2 regions of the Stenotrophomonas maltophilia group sp. P373 genome follow, and region 2 is predicted to be linked to the other one. Evidence: predicted binding sites of a transcription regulator. Region 2 holds the regulator's gene; the other holds the start of a gene.
The links. The regulator FliA, encoded in region 2, starts transcription of late flagellar genes. The targets are predictions, from matches to a motif close to TAAAGTTTNNCNNNCNNNGGCCGATAA.
Positions count from the first base shown of each region.

Region 1: a site for FliA is predicted at 4,684-4,710, ahead of ACSYHF_RS06035 (methyl-accepting chemotaxis protein). Genes of this name have one in related genera too.

Region 1 covers NZ_CM129994.1:1,309,417-1,316,064, reverse strand. Annotated here, with positions in the region: gene ACSYHF_RS06050 (ABC transporter permease) at 1-643, shown strand, start outside; gene ACSYHF_RS06045 (ABC transporter permease) at 640-1,767, shown strand; gene ACSYHF_RS06040 (glycine zipper 2TM domain-containing protein) at 1,896-2,264, opposite strand; gene ACSYHF_RS06035 (methyl-accepting chemotaxis protein) at 2,430-4,652, opposite strand; gene ACSYHF_RS06030 (DUF2628 domain-containing protein) at 5,248-6,135, opposite strand; gene ACSYHF_RS06025 (hypothetical protein) at 6,266-6,648, opposite strand, start outside.
Region 2 covers NZ_CM129994.1:2,051,542-2,058,189, reverse strand. Annotated here, with positions in the region: gene flhF (flagellar biosynthesis protein FlhF) at 1-1,380, shown strand, start outside; gene ACSYHF_RS09500 (MinD/ParA family ATP-binding protein) at 1,367-2,254, shown strand; gene ACSYHF_RS09495 (RNA polymerase sigma factor FliA) at 2,251-2,994, shown strand; gene cheY (chemotaxis response regulator CheY) at 3,052-3,444, shown strand; gene ACSYHF_RS09485 (protein phosphatase CheZ) at 3,444-4,049, shown strand; gene ACSYHF_RS09480 (chemotaxis protein CheA) at 4,052-5,911, shown strand; gene ACSYHF_RS09475 (flagellar motor protein) at 6,002-6,648, shown strand, end outside.

The DNA.
Region 1 (6,648 bases), 740 kb from region 2:
CAACCCGGCGCGCAGCTACGAATTGTTCCTGCTGCCACTGATCTTCCCGGCAGTGCTGTCACTGGTACTGGCACTTGCGGTGGCCGGCAGCCTCGGCCGCGAGATCCGCGATGGCACCCTGCCCGCCTGGCTGGCTCGCACGCCGTGGTCGGCGATCGCCGGCAAGGTCGCGCCGTACCTCCTGCTGTTCTCGCTGTATGGCGCGCTCGGCATCGGCTACCTGGCCTGGCTGCGCGGCGATGGTGTGGCCGGCAGCGTGCTCCTGCTGCTGCTCGCACAGCCCCTGTTCTACCTGGCCACGGCCGCCTACGCGTTGTTTTTCGTCGGCGTCACCCGCGACATGGGTACCGCGCTGTCCGCGGTGGGTCTGAGCATCGGCACCGCACTGGCGTTTTCCAGTGCCACCTTCCCGGTGCTGGACGGGCCGTTGTTTACCCGCGTCTGGCACCAGCTGCTGCCATTGAGCGCCTACATCAAGCTGCAGACCCAGCAGCAGTTCATCGGCTCGCCGCTGCAGGTTTCGGCATGGCCGCTGGCTACGCTGCTGTTGATGACGGTGGTGGCCGGTGGCATCGGCGGCCTGCGCCTGATCGCCTTTGCACGCACGCCTGCCGCCGCACAATCCGCAGGGGCCGACGCATGAGCATGCTCTGGCGCAGCCTGCGGCAGACCCTGATGGCGGTGCTGTGCGACCGCTACGCGATCGTGGTGATGGTCGGTGCGGTGATCCTGTATTCGTTCTTCTATCCAGCCGCCTACCGGCACCAGGTGGCCGGCAACCTGCCGGTGCTGGTGGTGGACGAAGACCACAGCGCGACCAGCCGCGAGCTGCTGCGCAAGCTCGACGCGCTGCGCGTTGCGCGCGTGGTCGGGCAACCGGCGGACGTCGACAGCGCACGCCAGCAGCTCGAAGCCGGCCACGCCGAAGGCATCGTCGTGATCCCGGCCAACCTGGAACGCGACATCCTGAGCGGCCATCCGGCCAAGCTGGTATTGCTTGGCAACGGTGCCTACCTGGGCCGTGCCAGCTGGGTGCTGGGCAGCGTGGCCGATGCACTGGGCGCATTCGGGCGCGACGCCGTGGTCGGCCAGGCCGCCTTCATGGGCGCGCCACAGGCACCGCCGGTCACCCTGGTACAGCGCCCGCTGTACAACACCCAGGAAGGCTATGGCAGCGCCATCGTGCCCGGCGTGGCCGAGCTGATCGTGCACCAGACGCTGTTGATGGGCATCGGCGTTCTCCTCGGCGGCCGCCGCCTCGCGCTCGGCCGGCGCCTGCGCTTCGACCTCCCGACCCTGGCCGGCATGGCGATGGGCTTCGGCCTGATCGGCCTGTTCGGTTTGTTCTGGTATGCCGGGTTCACCGCCTGGGTGCAGGACTATCCACGAGGAGGCAACCCGCTGGGCCAGCTGCTGGGCGGCACCTTGTTCATCGCCGCGACGGTGGCGTTCGGCCTGTTCATCGGCAGCTTCTTCCGTACCCGCGAACGCGCCTTCCAGTACATCATCGCCACCTCGATCCCGCTGTTTTTCCTCGCCAACCTGTCGTGGCCGGCGGTGATGACGCCGCAACCGCTGGTCTGGCTGGCACAGCTGCTGCCGACCACCTCGGGCATCAACCTGATGGTGCGCCTGAACCAGATGGACGCCCGCCTGGCCGACATCAGCCACGAACTGATCACCCTCACCGTCCTGCTGCTGCTCTACGGCAGCCTCGCCACCTGGCGCCTCCTCGCAAAAAAGGGGACGGAGGGAATTAAGTCGTAACCGGCCGGTTTGGGAGATTGCGACTTAATCCCCTCCGTCCCCTTTTCCTGCAACGAAGAACGCCGGCGCGGGGCCGGCGTTCAAGTACTGCGATGTGGAAGGGGAAAACTGGGGCTGTCGGCGATCGATCAGCGATAGACGCGTTCGCAGCGGCGCTCGACCACGCGGTCGCCATTCTTCTGCTGGCTGTTGCCCTGGATCTGGCGACCGGCCGCGCCACCGGCAACAGCACCGGCCACGGTAGCGAGCTTCTTGCCATTGCCGCCGCCCACCTGGTTGCCCAGCAGGCCGCCGATCACCGCGCCGGTGGCCGTACCGGCGATGCGGTTCGGATCGCGCGAGTTGCGCTGCACTTCCACGTTCTTGCAGACCACGCGGCTGCCGTCGTTGAACTTGCGTCCCTCATCGCGCGGCCCATACGTCTGCGCGCCGGCCACCGACGAAGCCGCCAGCAGGGTGCCCAGCACAAGCAATCGGGTCGAGGTCTTCATGGCCATCTCCTGAGTTCCGGTATGGCACAAGTGTCCTCCCGCGGTTGGCAACCCAAGGTGAAATGCGCGTGTCCGCCACCTCATCGGCCATCGCGCGTTCAGGAAGAAAATCCGCGCCCATCACGATCAGCCATCGTGATGGGCGCCGTCTCCCTACCGGCGTGCCACGTTCTAGAACTCTTCCCAACCACCGGCATTGGCCGCCAGTGTCGGTTCGATGCGGGGTGAAAGCGCAGCGGGCCGGCGTACCGGGGTGACCGTCGCAGCTACCGCTGCCAATGCGGGGCGTACCACCGCCGCTGCCGTCGCCGCACCCGTGCGGAACACCGAAACCGCCTCAGCCAGCAGGTTGGCCTGCTCTTCCATCGAGCGTGCCGCTGCACTGGCCTCTTCCACCAGCGCCGCATTCTGCTGCGTGGTCTCATCCATCTGCACCACAGCCTGGTTCACCTGCTCGATGCCCGAGCTCTGCTCCTGCGATGCGGCGGAGATATCAGCCATGATGTCGGTCACGCGCTGCACCGACGCCACGATCTCTCCCATCGTGGTGCCTGCCTGGCGGACCAGCGCCGATCCATCGGCGACCTTGCCGACCGAATCCTCGATCAGGCCCTTGATCTCCTTGGCCGCTCCGGCCGAGCGCTGTGCCAGCGTGCGCACCTCACTGGCCACCACCGCAAAGCCCCTGCCCTGCTCGCCTGCACGCGCGGCTTCCACCGCCGCGTTCAAGGCCAGGATGTTGGTCTGGAAGGCGATGCCGTCGATGACACTGATGATCTCGGCGATCTTCTTCGACGAGGCTTCGATGGCCGACATCGTGGTGACCACCTGGCCGACCACCTCGCCGCCCTGCGAGGCGACACCGTGCGCGCCGATGGCGAGCTGATTGGCCTGGCGTGCATGCTCGGCGTTCTGCTTCACGGTGGAGGTCAGTTCCTCCATCGATGCTGCGGTCTCTTCCAGGTTTGCCGCCTGCTGTTCGGTACGCCGCGACAGATCGGTGTTGCCCGAGGCAATCTCGCCTGCTGCGAGGTTGATGCTGGACGCACTGGACTGGATGCGGCCGACAATCTGCTTGAGCTGATCGACGGTGGCATTGCAGTCATCGCGCATGCGGGCGAACACGCCGTGGAAGTCACCCTGCATGCGTACGGTGAGGTCACCGCGCGAGATCGCCTGCAGCAGCGTCGACACCTGCACCAGGTTCTCGTCGGTGGTCTGCATCAGGCGATTGAGCCCTGCCACCATGTCGCGGAAATCATAGGCGAAGCGATCTTCATCGCCGCGCAGGCTGAAGTCGCCCGCCGCCGCGGCCGTCGCCAGCCGGCGGATCTCGCAGTTGATCGCCGACAGGCTGGTCTTGGTCTCGTCCATTGCCTGGGTGATCGCCGCCTTCTCGCCCGGCAGCGGATCCATGTCCACCGACAGGTCGCCACGGGCGTAATGCTTCATCACTTCGATCAGCCGGTTCTGCACCTGCACATGCGAGCCGACCAGCGCATTCGTCTCGTGCACCATGCGCCCGTAGTCGCCGGGGAAGGCAGCCTCGTCCATGCGATAGCTGAGGCTGCCGGCATCGTGCTGGCGGGCCAGCTCGCCCTGCGCCGCCATCACCGACTGCAACTGCGCCTGCATGCGCTGCATCGACCTGAGCAGCTGCGTCACCTCATCGTTGCCGGACGCGTCGATGCTGTTGTCCAGCCGCCCGTTGGCGATGCCGTCGGCCAGCTTCACCGCACCTTCCAGCGGGCGGGTCAGGCTGCGGGTGATGGCCCACGCGGCCAGCGAGCCCAGTATCAGGCTCAGCACGCCGAACACGATCGACAGCGTGCCGGTCCAGGATTCGGTTGAACGGTATTCCTCGCGGCTGCGCGCGGTCAGTGTCTCCTGATGCCGCAGCAGGGTCGAGATCGTCTCATTCCATGCGGCAGCCAGGCCGTGCTCGGCGAGCAGTTCCTTGGCCGCACCGTCGAAATCACCGGCCTTCATGCGCTCGTGCAGATGCTGGGTGGAGGCGTCGGTGGCCTTGCGTGCCGCGTCGATCTTCGCCACCAGGGCATCACCGGTGGCATCGCGTGGAATCTTGATGTACTTGGCCCAGATACCGTCGTAGGTCTGCGACAGCTCCTGCGCCTTCTGATAATCCTTGTCGAAATCCTCACCGCGCTTGATCACCATCAGCCGGCGATGCATCAGCACCGCGTTGTTGGTATCCAGCATCTCGTTCAACAGCCGCATCTTCACCATATTTACGTCCACCACTTTCGAGAACTGGGCAGACTTCAGATGGTTTCCGTACAGCGCCAGGCCGACGATGGCCACGATGAACAGCAGCAGCAAACCGAACCCGGCCCCCAGCCGGGATCCCACACGGAGGTTGCGTAAGGCGAGCATCTCAATTCCCTTGATCATGGCCGTACGATCGATGGCGGCGCAGGCAGGGGAAACTTTATGGGTCGATATTATTATATCGATCTAAAACTCTGGAACTGTGCAGACAGGTGTGAAATCAGACAACCCACGAAGGCGCTGTATCCATAAGGTATATCGCCACGGGTAGCGAGAATGGGATCAGACAGGGACCTGCCAGCCCGTTGCGCGGCATTACGGGGCAGCTGGCCCCGGGAAGATCAGATCCTTCCCGAGCCTTGCCGCATAGATGCTCTCGAACTGGAAAGAGAGCACAAACCGGAACCCGCACGCCGCGGCGTAACGCTTGATGAAGTGGCAGATTTCCTCCCAGGCGCTTTCAAACCTGCACGCGCGGAAATGGAACGAACCCAGCAGGCCCACCTGCCACGAGGCCTAATCCCTTCCGCTACGACAGCTTCCGGCGGGTCGACGATCCCGAAGCCGGTGTTGGATGCTGGAAGATATCCGCGCAGACCGTCAGTACCGTCGGAGTACTCGGCCTGGATCGAATCCAGAGCGTGCAGCACGGCAGCCAGATCTGCACCGGCTTCGACTTCGAGAAACAGCGAAATGCTCATTACCTGCGCAAGCCGATGAGGGTATGCCTGTTGAAGAACCGCATCTTCCCCTCGATCGTGAAGTCCGTGCGCCTGATCTCGCCCAGCATCATCTCGCGCTGCTCCTCGCTCAACGTGCAGGGCTCCAGAACATTGGCCTCCAGTACTCGCCCCGGGGGCGCCAGTCGCAGCTCGACAATGCAGGCATTGCCCTCGATGGGAACACCTGCTGGCCACGCCGTCATTGCAATCGCACGCATTTGCTCCTGGTACTCGACCTGCTCCGCTTCCTCCATCTGCGGGTCCGGCAGATCCGGCGGGTTCGCCGCCACGTGCAGAGCAGACTGCGTGGGCGTTGGCTCTGATATCGAACCAACGATCAGTTTGATCAGGGTGTTCTGTGAGGCCGTTACCGCCAAGGCGATCACCAGAGCGGTGTAGCTGACACCACCAGCCTTCTGCAGCTCAAGGTGCCTCCGATGTGCCCCGCGATGCTCGGCATCAACCTTGCGGACAATCCTTCGGCAATGCGCCAGGTACAGCGGATTCGCCAGGATTCCTGCAAGTACGCGAAACACCACGAAGGAGAGCAAGGACAACCATGGCAGCCCCAGCAGCACGAAGGTGGTCATCAGCAACGGCGAAAGGATGAACCAGATCGCGCCCCACGCATGCATGCGCCGGAAGAAGAACCAGAGTGACGAGAACAGGAATGCCGGCCAGTTCCAGCGCCTTGGCGCCCTGCCGCTTGCGTCGTACAGCCTCCAGTAGTGGAGGTAGGTGGAGAACCGGTCTCCTACCACGATCGCCAGTGCGTCCTTCTCGCTCGGCCCATCAGAGGTTGCATCTGTGCTCTGTACCGCTTCACCGACGGCGCTGCCGAAGGTGGGTTCAATCCTTGCTCTCATTATTTTTCATCCAAACTCGACACGAAATCACTCAAGACCGCTTACCACGTAGCATCTCGGCTATTGAGTCCCACCCCGCCTGTACTCAGCGCGGCCTTACTCGAACTCAATGCAACGACCATAAACACTCTCAAGCCACGACGCAGATTGCAGTCACGACCTGCTCCGGCTCATCCTCAAGCGGCACACCCCAACCGGAAATTTCGAGGGCAGCGTACTGACCTCCGCTACAGAACCACTCCTCTGCTTCATCGAAATGCAACTCGGTGAAGCCAAGAAAATCTGAAACCAGACTTCCAATGCCAACTGAACCTGCTGCAAGTCCACGATAGGACTTACGTGCAACGACATCCCACGGCATCCCCAATGCGTAAACCTTGATCGCCCGCACACCCCAGTCGCCGATCGTAATAGAGAGCGCAGCCATATCACCAGTGCGATCACCGCCAAGCAGGGAGAACGGGAGCCCGCCGTTTCCATGCTCGTCAGGACCATACCTTTCCAGACGAAGAT
Region 2 (6,648 bases):
ACCCGCCGCCGCAGCAGCACCCCGGCACCGGAACCGGTTGCCGCCACCACCTCGGCGGTGGCCGCCCTCGCCCGTGCAGCAGTGGGCGCTACCGGCCGCACCCTGGACAGCGCCGACGAGATCGTGCCGACCCGCGGCAGCACCGGCTTTGCCGCCACGCTGGCACGCGCCGCCGTCAATGAGCCGGCGCTGCCGGACCAGATCTTCGCCCCGTTCGCCGAAGCCATCGTCGCACCGGCACCCGCCAGCGCCACGCCGGCCAACCGCGCCCGCTTCCAGATCGACCCGCCGCACGAGGCGCATCACGAAAGCGCGGCCCCGGCCGTGCAGCCGCCGCCGCTGCCGACCGCAGCCCTGGCCGAAACGCAGCCGGAGGTCGCCGCAAGCGAACCGGCGTTGGCCGATGCCACCGTCGAAACCGCACCGACGCCGACGCTTGCCCCAGCCCCGGTCCTGACCGTGGTCGCCCAGGACGACGCCGAGATCCGCCAGCTGCGCCAGGAAGTGGCCGGCATGCGCCAGGTGATCGAGCGCGAAATGAACCGCTTCACCGACGAGCGCCTGCGCGGCTGCCCGGTGCGCGCCACCGCGCTGGACCTGATGGACGAGTACGGCTTCGATGCTGGCCTGGCCCGCGACGTCGCCATGCAGATTCCGCTGGAGACCGAGGCGCACCGAGGCCGCGGCCTGATGCTGGGGCTGATCTCGCGCAAGCTGCCGATCGCCCCGGTCGACCCGCTGGAGGAAGGCGGCGTGATCGCGCTGGTAGGCCCGACCGGCGCCGGCAAGACCACCACCATCGCCAAGCTGGCCTCGCGCTTCGCCGAGAAGCACGCGCCGCGTGACGTCGCCCTGGTCACCACCGACACCACCCGCATCGGCGCCCGCGAGCAGCTGTATGGCTATGGCAGGCAGCTCGGCATCGCCGTCCACGAGGCCAACAGCGGCACCGACCTGGACCAGCTGCTGGAACGCCTGAAGGACTACAAGCTGGTACTGATCGACACCGCCGGGCTGGGCCCGCGCGACCGCGCGCTGGCCGCCCAGCTGCAGTGGCTGCGCGCCGCCCGCCAGGTGCGCACCCTGCTGGTGCTGCCGGCCAACACCAGCTTCGGCGACATGGACGAGGTGGTCCGCCGCTTCGGTGCCGCCAACCTGCAGGGCCTGGTGCTGAGCAAGCTGGACGAAACCGGCCGCTTCGGCAACGCCCTGTCGGTGGCCGTGGACCATGCCCTGCCGATCACCTGGGTGACCGATGGCCAGGACGTTCCGGACGACCTGCACCGGGCAAGTGCGGCCAATCTCGTACTTCGCCTTGAAGATTTGCGCCGAGCGGCCGATATGCCCTGCAACCCGGAGTTGAACCATGCCGTCGCGTGAGTACGCCAAGCTGACCAAGACCTTCCCGCTGTCGGCCACCCGCAGCGAGCCGCTCGGCCCTGTGCGCACCATCGCCGTGACCGGCGGCAAGGGCGGCGTGGGCAAGACCAACGTGTCGGCCAACCTGGCCGTGGCGCTGGCCGGCATGGGCAAGCGCACGCTGCTGCTGGACGCCGACCTCGGCCTGGCCAACATCGACGTGATCCTGGGCTTGAACCCCACCTTTACGCTGGCCGACCTGGTGGCCGGCCGCTGCTCGCTGGACGATGTCATCGTCGAAGGCCCGAACGGCGTGCTGGTGGTCCCGGCCGCGTCCGGCCGCCGGCACATGGCCGAGCTGGCCCCGGCCGAGCACGTCGGCCTGGTCAACGTGTTCTCCGAGCTGGAGCGCGAGCTGGACATCATGGTGGTGGACACCGCCGCGGGCATCACCGACGGCGTGCTGACCTTCTGCCAGGCCGCGCAGGACACCGTGGTCGTGGTCTGTGACGAGCCGGCGTCGATCACCGACGCCTACGCGCTGATCAAGGTGCTGTCGCGTGAACGGGGCGTGGACCGCATCCAGGTGGTGGCCAACATGGTGCGCGACCCCAACGAGGGCCGCGTGCTGTACGAGAAGCTGACCCGCGTCTGCGAGAAGTTCCTCGCCGATGTCTCGCTGAACTACCTGGGCTGCGTGCCGCAGGATGACTGGCTGCGCCTGTCGGTGCAGCGCCAGCAGCCGGTGGTGAAGGCCTACCCGTCCAGCCCGTCCGCACTGGCGATCACCGAGATCGCGCGCCGCACGGCCCGCTGGCAGGCGCCGACCGAACCACGCGGCGGCGTCGAGTTCTTCCTCGAACGCATCCTCAAGCAGCGCGGGGTGGCGGCATGAAAGGCGCGGCCCAGTACAGGGAAGTCCAGCGCTCGGCAGCCAACGAGGTCATCGCCCAGCACTCGGACCTGGTGCGGCGCATCGCCCACCATCTGGCCGCGCGCCTGCCGGCCAGCGTCGAAGTCGACGACCTGATCCAGGCGGGCATGATGGGCCTGATCGAGGCTTCGCGCAGCTACGACGCCGACCAGGGCGCCTCGTTCGAGACCTATGCCTCGATCCGTATCCGTGGCTCGATGATCGACGAGATCCGCCGTGGCGACTGGGTGCCGCGCTCGGTGCACCGCCGTGCACGCGATGCTGCGGCCACCATCCGCCGCCTGGAACAGAGCAGCGGCCGCGCCGCCAGCGCCACCGAAGTGGCCGCCGCGATGGAGATGCCACTGCCCGAATACCTGCGCCTGATGGAAGACGCCGCGCGTGGCCAGGTGCTGAGCCTGGAGTCGCGCATTGAGGACCAGGGCGAGCTGGACACGGTCGCACAGGGTGGCCCGACCCCGCAGCAGGTGCTGGAGCGCAGCGAGTTCGGCCGCGAGCTGGGCAAGGCCATCGGCCATCTGCCCGAGCGCGAACAGCTGGTGCTCTCGCTCTACTACGAGCAGGAACTCAACCTGAAGGAGATCGGCGCGGTGCTAGGCGTAAGCGAGTCGCGGGTCTGCCAGATCCACGGCCAGGCCGTGCTGCGCCTGCGCGGCCGGCTGAAGGTATTCGAGGCCGTCGACGCCGGCCTCGAAGAATGAACATCCCCGAGGCAGCTGCCCCCGGCCGCCCGGAATGAACAACAAAGGAACTCTGCTTTGAACAAGAACATGCGCATCCTGATCGTCGACGACTTCTCGACCATGCGTCGCATCGTCAAGAACCTGCTGGGCGATCTGGGCTTCACCAACACCGCCGAAGCCGAGGACGGGCATGCCGCGCTGTCGCTGCTGCAGAGCCAGCCGTTCGATTTCGTGGTCACCGACTGGAACATGCCGGTCATGACCGGCATCGAGCTGCTCAAGGCGATTCGTGCCGACGCCAAGCTGAAGACCCTGCCGGTGCTGATGGTCACCGCCGAAGCCAAGCGCGAGCAGATCATCGAAGCGGCCCAGAACGGCGTGAACGGCTACATCATCAAGCCGTTCACCGCGCAGACGCTGGAAGAGAAGCTCGGCAAGATCTTCGAACGCCTGGCGGCCAGTGCCTGATGGATACCACGGTCGACAGGAATGCCCTCGCCCTGCGCCTGCAGGAAGCACTGGACGCACTGGAGTCCGGTGACGAAACCGCCTGGCGGCAACGCATCGACGGACTGGTCGCGCTGCGCACGCAGCCGATGATGAGCGGCCTCTCGCGGCTGGCCCGCGAGCTCGGGCAGGCCCTGGGTGAACTGCCGACCGTGCCCAGCGAGGCCGGCGAACTGGACGATGCCTGCGCACGCCTGGACCACGTGGTGGCGATGACCGAACAGGCAACGCACCGCACCCTGGACCTGGCCGAGGAATGCCGCAGCCTGACCGAACAGCTGCGCGCCGAAGGCCTGCAGCCGGGCCAGGATGCACAGCTCGAGCGCATCCGCCACAACCTCACCGAGATCGCCCTGACCCAGAGCTACCAGGACCTGACGGGGCAGATCATCCGTCGCGTGGTCGGCATCGTCCGCCGTGTGCATGAGGGCTTCGGCGCGCTCGGCCTGCCGCCGGAACAGCATCGCACCGATCCGGAACTGGCCGGGCCGGCACTGAAGGGACTGGACCGCCACGCGGTCTCGCAGAACGACGCCGACGACCTGCTGTCGGACCTGGGGCTGTAAGCATGAGCGCGGTATCCGACGACATCACTGCCGATTTCATCATCGAGGCGCAGGAAATCCTGGATCGCCTGGGCGAACAGCTGGTGTCGCTGGAGCAGGCACCACAGGACACCGAGCAACTCAACGCGGTGTTCCGGGGCTACCACACGCTCAAGGGCGGCGCCGGCTTCCTCGGCGTCACCGCCATGGTCGAGTTGTGCCACGCCGCCGAAGAAGCGCTGGGCATCGCGCGCGCGGGCCAGGCCGTGCTGCAGGCCCATCACTTCGATGCCGCCCAGCAATCGCTGGACTACCTGCAAGCGATGCTGGATGCAGTTTCCTCCGGCACCGAGCCGGGCTATGCGCCGCCGGAGCTGATCGCCCAGTTCGACATGCATGGCGGTGCCGTGGCTGCACCCGCCGCCGCAGCAGCTCCCGCTGCGGGTGGCAGCGACCTGATCACCGACGACGAGTTCGAGGCCCTGCTCGACCAGCTGCACGGCGGCAACGCACCGACTGCGGTGGCGCCGGCAAGGAAGGCCGACGACGGCCTGATCAGCGAAGACGAGTTCGAAGCCCTGCTCGACCAGCTGCACGGTGGCGCCGCACCCGGCGCCAAGCCCATCGCTGCGGCAGCGCCCGCACCGATCGCGGCACCACGCCCACTGGCCGCACCGGCCGCACCGGCACCTGCAGCGGCGACCAAGCCGGCCGCCAAGCCGCTGGCCGAGGCCGAACACACCGTGCGCGTGGACACCAAGCGCCTGGACGCGATCGTCAATCTGATCGGCGAACTGGTGCTGTCACGCAACCGGCTCAAGACCCTGCGTGCGCGCCTGCGCGACGAGGAACTGGACCGCGCCGTGTCCACCCTGGACATCGCCACCGCGCGCCTGCAGTCGGCGGTGATGCGTACCCGCATGCAGCCGGTGGGCAAGGTCTTCTCGCGCTTCCCCAAGGTCGCCCGAGACGTTGCCCGCTCGCTGAAGAAGGAAGTGGACCTGGAGCTGATCGGCGCCGAGACCGAGCTCGACCGCAACCTGGTCGAAGCGCTGGCCGACCCGCTGGTGCACCTGGTCCGCAACGCCATCGACCATGGCGTGGAAATGCCCGACCTGCGCGAAGCACAGGGCAAGCCGCGGATGGGCCATGTGCGGTTGTCGGCGCAGCAGGAAGGTGACTACGTCAGCATCGAGGTGCAGGACGATGGCGCCGGCATCGACCCGGAAAAGCTGCGCGCGAAGGCACGCGAGAAGGGCCTGATCGATCCGGAGGCCGCCGCCCGCCTGAGCAGCGAGGAGTGCCTGCACCTGGTGTTCCTGCCCGGCTTCTCGACCAAACAGCAGGTCACGGATATCTCCGGCCGCGGCGTTGGCATGGACGTGGTGCAGTCGCGCATCCGCGAACTGAGTGGCCAGATCCAGATCCAGTCGGAGCTGGGCCGCGGCAGCCGCTTCCTGATCCGAGTGCCGCTCACCCTGGCGATCCTGCCGACCCTGCTGGTGCAGGCCGGCGAAGACGTCTATGCGCTGCCGCTGGCGCGCGTGATGGAAGTGCTGCACGCACCGCGCACCTCGCTGGGCTGGTTCGATGGCCGCGCCGTGCTCGACCGCCGTTCGCACACGCTGCCACTGGTCGATCTGCGCCAGTGGCTGGATGTGACGCCCGCCGCGTCGACCCTGCTGACCATCGTGGTGCTGCAGGCCGGCGAAGCGCGCTTCGGCCTGGTCGTGGACCAGGTCCGTGGGCGCGAGGAAGTGGTCATCAAGCCACTGCCGAAAGCCCTGCGTGGCCTGCGCGGTTACGCCGGTGCAACCCTGATCGGCGATGGTCGCATGGCGCTGATCCTGGATGTGGACGGCCTGCGCAGCCCGCACGACTGACCCGCTTGCTGAACCCGTAAAACCGTGAAGTCGCACCAGTAGCCCGTACCGGTGTCTCAAGTCCCATTCATACAAGCCGATACCGGATCCATGGATAGACTCAGCCTCATTGGACTCTTTCTCGCCCTGGCCTCGCTGGTCGGCGGCAGCATCCTCAAGGGCGCCGGCCTGGCGTCGCTGTGGTCGCCTGCGGCGTTCGTGATCGTCATCGTCGGCACCGTCGCCGCGATCCTGCTGCACACCTCGCCGGCGGTGTTCAAGCACGCGTTCAGCATCGTGCGCTGGGTCGTGCGTCCACCGCACAGCGACCGCCGCGAGCTGATCCAGCAGATCGTCGAGTGGAGCAACATCGCCCGCCGCCAGGGCCTGCTGGGCCTGGAATCGCAGGTGGAAGCACAGCAGGACCCGTTCCTGCGCAAGGGCCTGCAGCTGCTGGTGGACGGCGTCGAGCCCGAATCCATGCGGCACATGCTGGAAATCGAACTGGGCAGCCAGGAGCACCAGGACCAGGCCGGCGCCAAGGTGTTCGAGGCGATGGGCATCTATGCACCGACGCTCGGCATCATCGGTGCCGTGCTGGGCCTGATCGCGGTGATGAAGAACCTGGCCGACCCGAGCAAGCTCGGCCACGGCATCGCCGCCGCGTTCACCGCCACCATCTACGGCATCGCTTCGGCCAACCTGCTGTTCCTGCCGATCGCCGCCAAGCTCAAGAGTGTGATCTCGCACAACACGCG